Regions from separate parts of the Nonomuraea sp. NPDC049695 genome, predicted to be linked through region 4. Evidence: riboswitches for the same ligand, from Rfam matches in the RefSeq annotation. Region 4 holds a riboswitch; each other region holds the start of a gene.
What was found. A riboswitch is a leader RNA that binds a small molecule or an ion and turns the genes downstream of it on or off. The one in region 4 is predicted to bind cyclic di-AMP.
Positions count from the first base shown of each region.

Region 1 (2,192 bases), on a different contig from region 4:
CCCCCCGGGGGTATTGTCCTGCGCTGTTGCGGTGGTCTCCTCATGGCCGTCGTGGCCGTCGGCGGCGGGAGCCGGATGGGCCGTCCCGTGGTCGGGCTTGGCCGGTGCCGGGCCGACGTCGCCCACCGCGTTCCCGACGCCCAGGGCGCCGCCGAAGACGACGGCCAGCCCCAGCACGTAGGCACCCAGTTTGGTCGCCGCGTTCATGCCGGATTCGCCACCTCGTAGCCCGCTTCCTCCACGGCCGCGACGATCGTCGCCGTGTCCACGGGGCTGTCGCTCTCGACGGTCAGCAGGCCGCTGGCCAGGTCAACCTCCACCGAGGTGATCCCGGCGACCTCGCCGACCTCTTCTTTCACCGAGCTCACGCAGTGGCCGCAGGTCATGCCCTTGACGGTGTAGGTGGCGGTAGCCATATCGATCAACCCTTTCCGGTGTGTTCGGTGCTGTCAGGAGCGGACGAGCCGCGCGATGGCGTCGGAAGCCTCTTTGACCTTGGCCTGAGCCTCGGGACCGCCCTTGGCGGTGGCCTCGGCCACACAGTGGGCCAGGTGATCCTCCAGCAAGGAGATGGCGACCGACTGCAGGGCGCTGGTGGCCGCCGACACCTGTGTCAGGACGTCGATGCAGTACTTGTCGTCCTCGATCATCCGCTGCAACCCGCGCACCTGACCTTCGATGCGACGCAACCGGCGCAGCTGGTCCTGCTTGCTGTCGCTGTATCCGACCATGTCTCCCCCTTCCGACACTCTCACCATACTATACCCCCCCACCGTATTTCAAACCCGAGCCGGACCCGTGCGGCGCGGCGCCGGTCCGTGCCCGGCGACCCCCAAATCTTTTACCGAGTCCTGCATCCCTTACAGGCACGGCACTTCAGTGCCGTCCAGCGACCGGCAGCGGCCAATCCGATTTGCCCTACTTGCACTATCTATGCCTATATGTCTATCTTTTGCCTAATCGCGACATAGATGTGACGACCTTTCACCGCATCGTTGCCGCTTGGTTGACCGGACCGTGCGCTGCCCTCCAGGGCAGTGTCCGGCCGCCGAATCCGCGTCTCGCGGAGCCGGGGACCCACCTTCTCGGGGTGAATCGGACGCCAGCCCAGCCTGCGCCCGTAGGGCACTTCCAAGCCCGAACCCGTCAGCTAACCCGGTAGGCGGCATGGAAGCAAGGAGTCAATGCCGTCATGCCCGAGCCTCGGCTTGCCGCAATCGCCCGTATTTCCCTCAAGAATCGCCTCAATCCCCTCACCCAGCGCGTCAGCTTCGCCGTCGCGGGTGCGATCCTCGCCGGAACGACCGCCATCGCCGGCGTGGCCACCATGACGCTCGCAGCGCCCACCAGCCACGTCCCGACGTACGAGGCCCAGCCTGAGACCGGGTCCCTCACCTACGGCCTGGACATCTCGAACTACGAGCCCCTGTACGACTGGAACGCCAGCGAGGCCCAGTTCGGCATCATCAAGGCCACGGAAGGCACGAGCTTCCGCGACGCCTCCTTCGCCAGGCACTGGCTCCAGTTGGGCAAGAAGGGCATCGTGCGCGGCGCCTACCACTACGGCCACCCCGGCAACGACCCCGTCGCGGAGGCCGAGCACTTCCTGTCCGTGGTGAACGCGCAGCCCGCCGAGCCCGGCGACCTGCTGGTCCTCGACCTGGAGACCACCGACGGCAAGTCCGTGGCCGAGGTCAACGCCTGGGCCAAGGCGTGGCTGTCGTACGTGAAGGCCAAGACGGGAATCACCCCGATGTTCTACAGCGGCTGGAACTTCGCGGACACCTACGGCAAGGGCCTGGCCGAATACCCCCTATGGGTGGCCCACTACAGCAAGGCCAAGGGAGCGGTCACCCCGCCCGCCGACTGGAAGTCCTGGACCATCCACCAGTACACCGAGTCCCCCATCGACCAGAACGTCTCCGCGCTGACCGTCGACCAGCTGCGCGGCCTGGGCCGCCGCGCAGCCTGAGCAGAGCAGCGGCCGCCAGAAGCCGGCGGGCTCGGCATGAGTCAGCTTGATGCCTCGGTTCACTCGCTGACGTACTGGTCGGCGTAAGCCTTCGAGGGCGCGATGGGCGTGATGACATCGATCAGGACGCCGTTGGGGTCGGCCACGATGAAGTGCCGCTGCCCGAAGTCCTCGCTGCGCAGTTCGAGCTCAGGTCGCAGCCCTTCACCGGCGACGAGCC
Region 1 is NZ_JBFANV010000035.1:25,611-27,802, reverse strand. It holds gene AB0J64_RS27905 (hypothetical protein) at 1-207, opposite strand, end outside; gene AB0J64_RS27900 (copper ion binding protein) at 204-416, opposite strand; gene AB0J64_RS27895 (metal-sensitive transcriptional regulator) at 450-731, opposite strand; cyclic di-AMP (ydaO/yuaA leader) riboswitch at 1,037-1,180, shown strand; gene AB0J64_RS27890 (GH25 family lysozyme) at 1,193-1,972, shown strand; gene AB0J64_RS27885 (VOC family protein) at 2,032-2,192, opposite strand, start outside.
Region 1: it holds a riboswitch for cyclic di-AMP, as region 4 does, so the genes downstream of both, AB0J64_RS27890 (GH25 family lysozyme) here and AB0J64_RS35650 (hypothetical protein) in region 4, are expected to answer to the same signal.

Region 2 (2,192 bases), on a different contig from region 4:
GAGCAGCGGCTGCGCCAGGATGCCGAGGAGCTGGCGCATGCGCTGCCGCCGTACGTGGTGGACGCCGCCGTGGCGACCGTCCGCGAGCTGGGCCGCGTCCAGCCCGACACCCTCGTCCACGGCGACCTCCACCCCAGGAACATCCTGCGCGCCGACCGTGAGCCATGGCTGGCCGTCGACCCCAAGGGGCACGTCGGAGACCCCGCCTACGACGGCGGCGCCCTGCTCAAGTCGCGCGCGTTGACGCTCCTCGAGGCGGATGACCCGCACAAGGCTCTCCACCGCATGCTGGACGTCTTCGCCGAGGCGGCGGAGGTCGATCGGGAACGCGTCCGGCGCTGGGCCCAGTTCCATGCCGTCCAGGCTGCGTTCTGGGGCCGCCACCACGGATTCCGCATCGCGCGCAGCGGGCCACGATTGGACTGGCTCACCGAGTTCGCGGACCGCCTGGCGGAGTCGCTCACGGAACGCCCTGCCGGTCCCCAGGTCTAGAAAAGACAAAGAGCGGGTAGTCAATCATCTATATTGCGGGGGTTTCGCGCGAATATTCGCCGGTGCTACTTGCACCTTTATATGCCATTCGAATACTTTCGTGCTACTCAGGCGTATCTGCGGCAGAACCAGACGCCGCATGGCGCCTTCCGTATTGCCCAGACCGCGCTTCACCTGCGCGAACGACTTCGCGTAGAGGTGGCGCGGCCGCCGAATCCGCGACTTCGCGGAACCGGGGACCCGCAGTTTCTCTGGGGTGAATCGGCGCGCCTCCGTACGGGGCGCCCATAGGGCACTTCCACGCCCGAACCCGTCAGCTAACCCGGTAGGCGGCATGGAAGCAAGGAGCAATCCGCCCTATGGGGAAGAACATCTTCACGGGTGCCCTGCAGACCGGAAACCTTTCCCGCCTCGCCCTGTGCATGAGCGTCGCCGTGGGCGCGGGCCTCGCCGGTACGCCGACCTTCGCGGTCCATCACCAGCCCGACACGCGAACGTCGCAATGGGGCACCGTCCAGAAGGCTCCCGGCCAGGTGGCCGCGGAGCAAGTGATCAGAATCGCCGAGTCCCAGATCGGCGTGACCGAGAACGCCGCAGGCGGCGGAACCCCGTTCCAGAGCTGGTACATGTCCTCGCCCCGGGCGGCGGAGACCGTGGCCCGCGACGGCGGCACGCCGCAGTCCTACGCCAACGCCCCGTGGTGCGCCATGTTCGTCGCCTGGGTCGGTGATAAGGCCGGCGCCCGGCCGACCATCGGGTGGGACTCCTACACCGTCACCTGGGCCAAGTGGTTCGAGGCCAACAGGCGCTGGGGCGCCGTCCCCAGGCCCGGTGCCGTCGTCTTCTTCGCCTGGCAGACGAAGAGCATCAGCGGCATCGAGCACATGGGCCTGGTCAAGCAGGACAACGGGAACGGCACGATCACCACGATCGAGGGCAACACGGACGACGGCCGGGTGGAGGAGCGGATCCGGCCCACGTCCCAGGTCGTGGGCTACGGCTATCCCCAGTACAAACCCTGACGAGCCCGTCTCCGGGGTCCGGCGGCGTCGACGTCGGATGCGGAGCCGGCCGGGCGCTGCCCATGCTGTCGGGGTTCGCCGAGGCGGTGCGGGGGTGACCCTGCCGCCCTGGCCTGCTACGGGCGGACCGCGCCGAGCAGGCGGGTACGCCAGTAGTCGTCGAGGTCGACCACCTTGATGACGTCTCCGGTCTGGGGCGCGTGGACCATCTTGCCGTTGCCGGCGTACATGCCCATATGTCCCAGGCCCTTGCTGAAGAGCAGGTCTCCGGGCTGCAGCCGGTCGAGCGGGACGCGGCGGGCGGCTCCCCAGCCCCACTGCGTCCAGGTGGTGCGGGGCAGCTCGACTCCTGCCCGGCGCCAGGCGGCCTGGGTCAGGCCGGAGCAGTCGTACGAGCCCGGCCCGGTGCCGCCGTACCGGTACGGCTTACCCACCTGGGCGAAGGCGAACTGCAGTGCTAAGCGGGCGTTGCCGGAGGCCGGGCCGGTGTACTCGATGCCGGGGCTGTTGGGGTCGCCGGTCTTGAAGGCGCCCAGCCGGCGCAGGAGCTTGGTCTGCTCCTTGACCAGCTTGTCGACCTTCGCCTTCTCGTCACTCACCTGGTCGCGCGCGGTGTCGGCCTCCGCCAGGAGGCGCTTGGCGTCGTTGCGGCGATCGCGCAGCTCCTTGGTGGCCGCG
Region 2 is NZ_JBFANV010000148.1:11,855-14,046, forward strand. It holds gene AB0J64_RS54405 (aminoglycoside phosphotransferase family protein) at 1-492, shown strand, start outside; cyclic di-AMP (ydaO/yuaA leader) riboswitch at 691-839, shown strand; gene AB0J64_RS54410 (CHAP domain-containing protein) at 852-1,514, shown strand; gene AB0J64_RS54415 (NlpC/P60 family protein) at 1,631-2,192, opposite strand, start outside.
Region 2: it holds a riboswitch for cyclic di-AMP, as region 4 does, so the genes downstream of both, AB0J64_RS54410 (CHAP domain-containing protein) here and AB0J64_RS35650 (hypothetical protein) in region 4, are expected to answer to the same signal.

Region 3 (2,192 bases), on a different contig from region 4:
CTCGTGAGCGAGCACGACGTCCTTGCCGGTGGAGTTGAGCTCGGCGAAGAGCTCGGGGACGACGATCACCCGGTCGCCGTCGGCCAGCGCGGCCAGCCCGTCGATCCTGCCCACCCCGGCCAGCCTGGCGGCCTCCGCGGCGGAGCCGGGAACGACGATCAGCGGTCGTACCGGCCGGCCGAGCACGCCCGATACCCGCTGTGCTGCCGCGTCGGCCCGGCGCGCGAGCTCGCTGAGCTCCCCTTCCGGAGCGTGGTGGCCGACGACGACGGAGCGCGCTCCGTGGACCAGGACCGCACCGTCACGCCACAGGTGGCGGGCCTCCTGCGGGAGGTTCGGCGCATCAGGGGTGGGGGCGGCGGAGGGAGCGAGGGCGAGGATCGCGATGGAGGCCACCGCGACCCGACGACTCATCCACCCCGACACGACGCCCGATCGTAGTCGGCCCACGGGAGACTTCAGTACAAAAGAACGAGCCCCGCCCGAAACGAGTTCGGGCGGGGGCTCGGTCAGCTGCCGGGACGGACGGCGCCGACGAAGGACGCCTTGCGCCATCTGCTCAGCTTGTCGATGCGTACCCGTTCGCCTGTCCGCGGCGAGTGGACCATCTTGCCCTTGCCGACGTACATGCCCACGTGGCCGAGCCCGCTGAAGAACATCAGGTCGCCCGGCTGGAGGTGCCGCCAGGAGATCTTGTTCTTGATGCGGACGAACTGGCTGCTCGCCACGCGCGGGATCTTCACGCCGGCCTTCTTCCAGGCGTACTGGACGAGGCCGGAGCAGTCAAACGAACCAGGGCCTGTGCCTCCGTACCGGTACGGATCACCGATCTGGTGCTTGGCCACGGCGACGGCCTTGCGGGCCTTGGACTTCTGCCGGGCGATCTTGACCGCCCTGAGCGTCGCGACTCTGGCCGACGTCGAGGTGCGGGCGGCCGTGACCGCCTTGGCCGTCGAAGCGGACGTGTTCGTCGCCGCCCGAGCCGTTGGGGCATGGAGGACCAGACCTCCGGCCGTCACGGTCATCGAGAGCGCTACGCCACTCAGGGCAAGGCGGGACAGACGGGGGTTATGCGGGGACGTAGACAGGATTTCTCCTTGTGACTTCCACGAACGCCTACCGGGTTAGCTGACGGGTTCGGGCCTGGAAGTAGCCCTACGGCGCGATTTCGCGCCGATTCACCCCTGATCCCTGGGGAACTGGGATCGCTGGGTCCCCGGCTCCGTGCCTCCTGGCTGCACGGATTCGGCAGGTCACCGCCCGATCAAGGATTCACATGGGGATGTGGGGCGGTGGCCGGCGGATCTTGAGCTGTCTCGCTTGCAAGCGGGACGACGCCAGAAGGTACGCGCAACCGTCAAAAATCGGCAAAGCGAGACATGGCCTGTAAAGATCAGATAAAGGGGGCTGTAAGGCGAAAAGCCCCTGCTGAAAGGCCAGGTTCCGTTATCGGAATGTGACACTGCTCACATTTGCTTTCACCCTGTTGTGTCAGGTCTCAAATGTCGCGTTTGTCACACTGGGATGGGAACGTTCCAAGAAGGATCTCCGGCAACGCCGGAGTCGTGGAAAGGGCGACTACGGGCGGACAGCGCCCACGAGGCCGCTGCCGTAAGAGGAGAGCTTGACGACCTTGACCACGTCCCCGGTCTGAGGCGCGTGGACGATCTGCCCGTTGCCGGCGTAAATGCTGACGTGGCCCAGTCCGTTGCTGAAGATGAGGTCGCCGGGCTGGAGGTCGTTCAAGGAGACCTTGCGGCTGGCCCCCCACGCCCACTGCTGCCACGTCGTACGCGGCAGCGACACGCCACCGGCGCGCCACGCCGCCTGGGTCAGGCCCGAGCAGTCCCAGCCGTTCGGTCCGGTGCCGCCGAAGACGTACGGCTTGCCGACCTGGGCGTAGGCGAATCGCAGGACGGCGGCGGCGTTGCCGGAGGCGGGGCCCGTGTACTTGATGCCGACGCTGCGTGGATTGCCGGGATTGTAGGCGTTCAGCTTGTCCAGCAGCTTCTTCTGCTGGCTGATCAGCTTCATGACCTCCGAGCGTTCCTTCTCGACGCCGTCCCGCTCCCTGTCGGCCGCCTCCAGCGCCTGCTCCGCCTTGTCGCGCTCCGCCTTCAGCCCGCGGTTCTCGCGATCGAACGCGGCCAGCTTCGCCGCCTCCTCCTTCGAGATCTGCCCGGCCAGTGTCA
Region 3 is NZ_JBFANV010000013.1:18,833-21,024, forward strand. It holds gene AB0J64_RS14280 (hypothetical protein) at 1-414, opposite strand, end outside; gene AB0J64_RS14285 (C40 family peptidase) at 510-1,025, opposite strand; cyclic di-AMP (ydaO/yuaA leader) riboswitch at 1,099-1,261, opposite strand; gene AB0J64_RS14290 (NlpC/P60 family protein) at 1,579-2,192, opposite strand, start outside.
Region 3: it holds a riboswitch for cyclic di-AMP, as region 4 does, so the genes downstream of both, AB0J64_RS14285 (C40 family peptidase) here and AB0J64_RS35650 (hypothetical protein) in region 4, are expected to answer to the same signal.

Region 4 (2,192 bases):
GTCTCACCAGCCCGAGCAGGGACAGCGTCGAGGGCGGGGCGGAGCGCAGGCGCAGTTGCTCCTCCGACAGACCGGCGCACTTGAAGGCCAGGGTGGCACGGTGCCACTCGAGCCAGTTGTTCAGTACGGTCCGCTCGTCGCCGGTGAGCGGCGGGGGTGTCCGAGAGTCGTTCATGGGGGTTGACCTTATCTGGAGGCGGCCCGACCGAGTTCAGTTCATGGAGATGTGCACGTGGTCGTAGTGGTTCTCGGTGATACTGCCGCGGTCCGCCATGGCCCGCCAGCCCGAGCCCATGTTGATGCGCTGCTTCCAGATCACGTACTTGACGCCGAGCTTGTCCTTGTTCTCCAGCGCCCACGCCGCGATGCGGTCGCCCAGGGCGTTGTTGGCGGCCGAGGGCGTCGTGCCGCCGGTGCTCATCATGAAGTCGCAGGCCCGTCCCAGCGGGTGCTCGCCGCTGGAGCCCGAGCGGAAGCAGCCCACCTCGTACGGCAGCTTGAAGGCCTTCGCCACCTCCCCCTTCATCAGCCGCGTACGGGCCGTGATGTTGTCCGACCCCGTGGGGAGCTCCGGCGCCCAGCTGCCGTTCGCACTGCGGCCAGGACCGAACGGCACCAGGTCCTGGAGCTTCTTCTGGATGTCGTCGATGACGTCCTGGGCCTCATCGCGCTGCGCGGACACCTGCTTCGCGTCCGCGCTGATCTGTGCGGTGAGCGCGGCGGCCTGGTCGGAGGCGCTCTTCTTGTCGTCCCGGGCCTTGGCCACCCCCTGCACGACGGCCTGCTGCTCGGCCGTGAGCTGCTCCAGCAGGGCCACGCCGCCACCGTCGGCGGAGAGCAGGACGGCCGGCACCGAGGGGTCGTGGCTCTGGTAACGCATGCTGGCGATGTCGGCGACCCGCTGCTCGGCCGCGGCCAGCGTCTGCTCCGCGACAGTCAGGCGCTCCTTGGCGGCCTTGGCGGCCTGCTGCGCCTTGGCCAGCTCGACGCGCTTGAGGTTGTACGTCTCGATGAGCTTGTCGACCTTGCTGTTGAGCTGCTTGAGCTGGGCGCGAAGCTGGGTCTCCGACGGCTTGGGGGCCGCCGACGCCGCGGTCGCCGGGAGGAAGGCGACGGCGGCGGCGGTGATGAGACCGATGGCAAGAGTCACGGGGGACACCGGGGACGCAGCCGCCACGTGGAATGTTCCTCTCCCTCTGCCGGCCGGGTTAGCTGACGGGTTCGGGCGCGGAGATGCCCTACCGACACGTGGTCGGACTCACCCCAGAACTAGATGGGTCCCCGGCTCCCGGGCGACACGCCCGGGATTAGGCGCGCAACGGTCGTGACAACCGGTGCAAAAGGGATGTTAGTGGTAGATCACGAGTAATGCGACCCTAACTAGCAATCTAATAGTGATCTACTTGTGATCGAAGCATACGCGCGGCCTCCTCCGGCAGCACGTCGTTCACGAAAGCTCCCATGGCCGACTCCGACCCGGCCAGGAACTTGAGCTTGCCCGGCGCCCGTCTGATGCTGAACAGCTCGAGGTGCAGGTACGCGAGATCGCGGTCCCGCCGCACGGGCGCCTGATGCCAGGCCGAGATGTACGGCATCACGACGCCGAACAGGCCGTCGAAGGCCCGCAGCACCGAGGTGTAGAGCGGTGCGAACGCCGAGCGCTCCTCCTCCGACAGCGCGGCCAGGTCGGGCACCTGCCGGTGCGGGTAGATGTGCACCTCGTACGGCCAGCGCGCGGCGGCGGGCACGAAGGCCGTCCACAGCTCGTTGGCGGCCACCACCCGCGTCCCCTCGGCCCGCTCTGCGGCCAGCACGTCGGCGAACAGATTGCCCTTCGTGTAGCGCCTGGCGGCGTCGAGCTGGAGCTTGGTCCTGGGCGTGACGTACGGGTAGGCGTAGATCTGGCCGTGCGGGTGGGCGAGTGTGATGCCGATCTCCTCGCCCCGGTTCTCGAAGCAGAACACCTGCTCCACGCCCTCGATCCCGGACAGCTCGGCCGTACGGTCGGCCCACGCCTCCATGACGAGCTCGACCTGGTCGTCGGAGAGCCTGGAGAAGGAGGACGAGTGCTCAGAGGTGAAACAGACCACCTCGCACCTCCCCACCCCAGGACGGACCTCGCTCAACCCGCCCACGTCCTGATAGGTACCGAAATTTCCGGAGAAGGAGGGGAATCGGTTCTCGAACACCAC
Region 4 is NZ_JBFANV010000053.1:66,762-68,953, reverse strand. It holds gene AB0J64_RS35655 (DinB family protein) at 1-175, opposite strand, end outside; gene AB0J64_RS35650 (hypothetical protein) at 212-1,150, opposite strand; cyclic di-AMP (ydaO/yuaA leader) riboswitch at 1,184-1,324, opposite strand; gene galT (galactose-1-phosphate uridylyltransferase) at 1,389-2,192, opposite strand, start outside.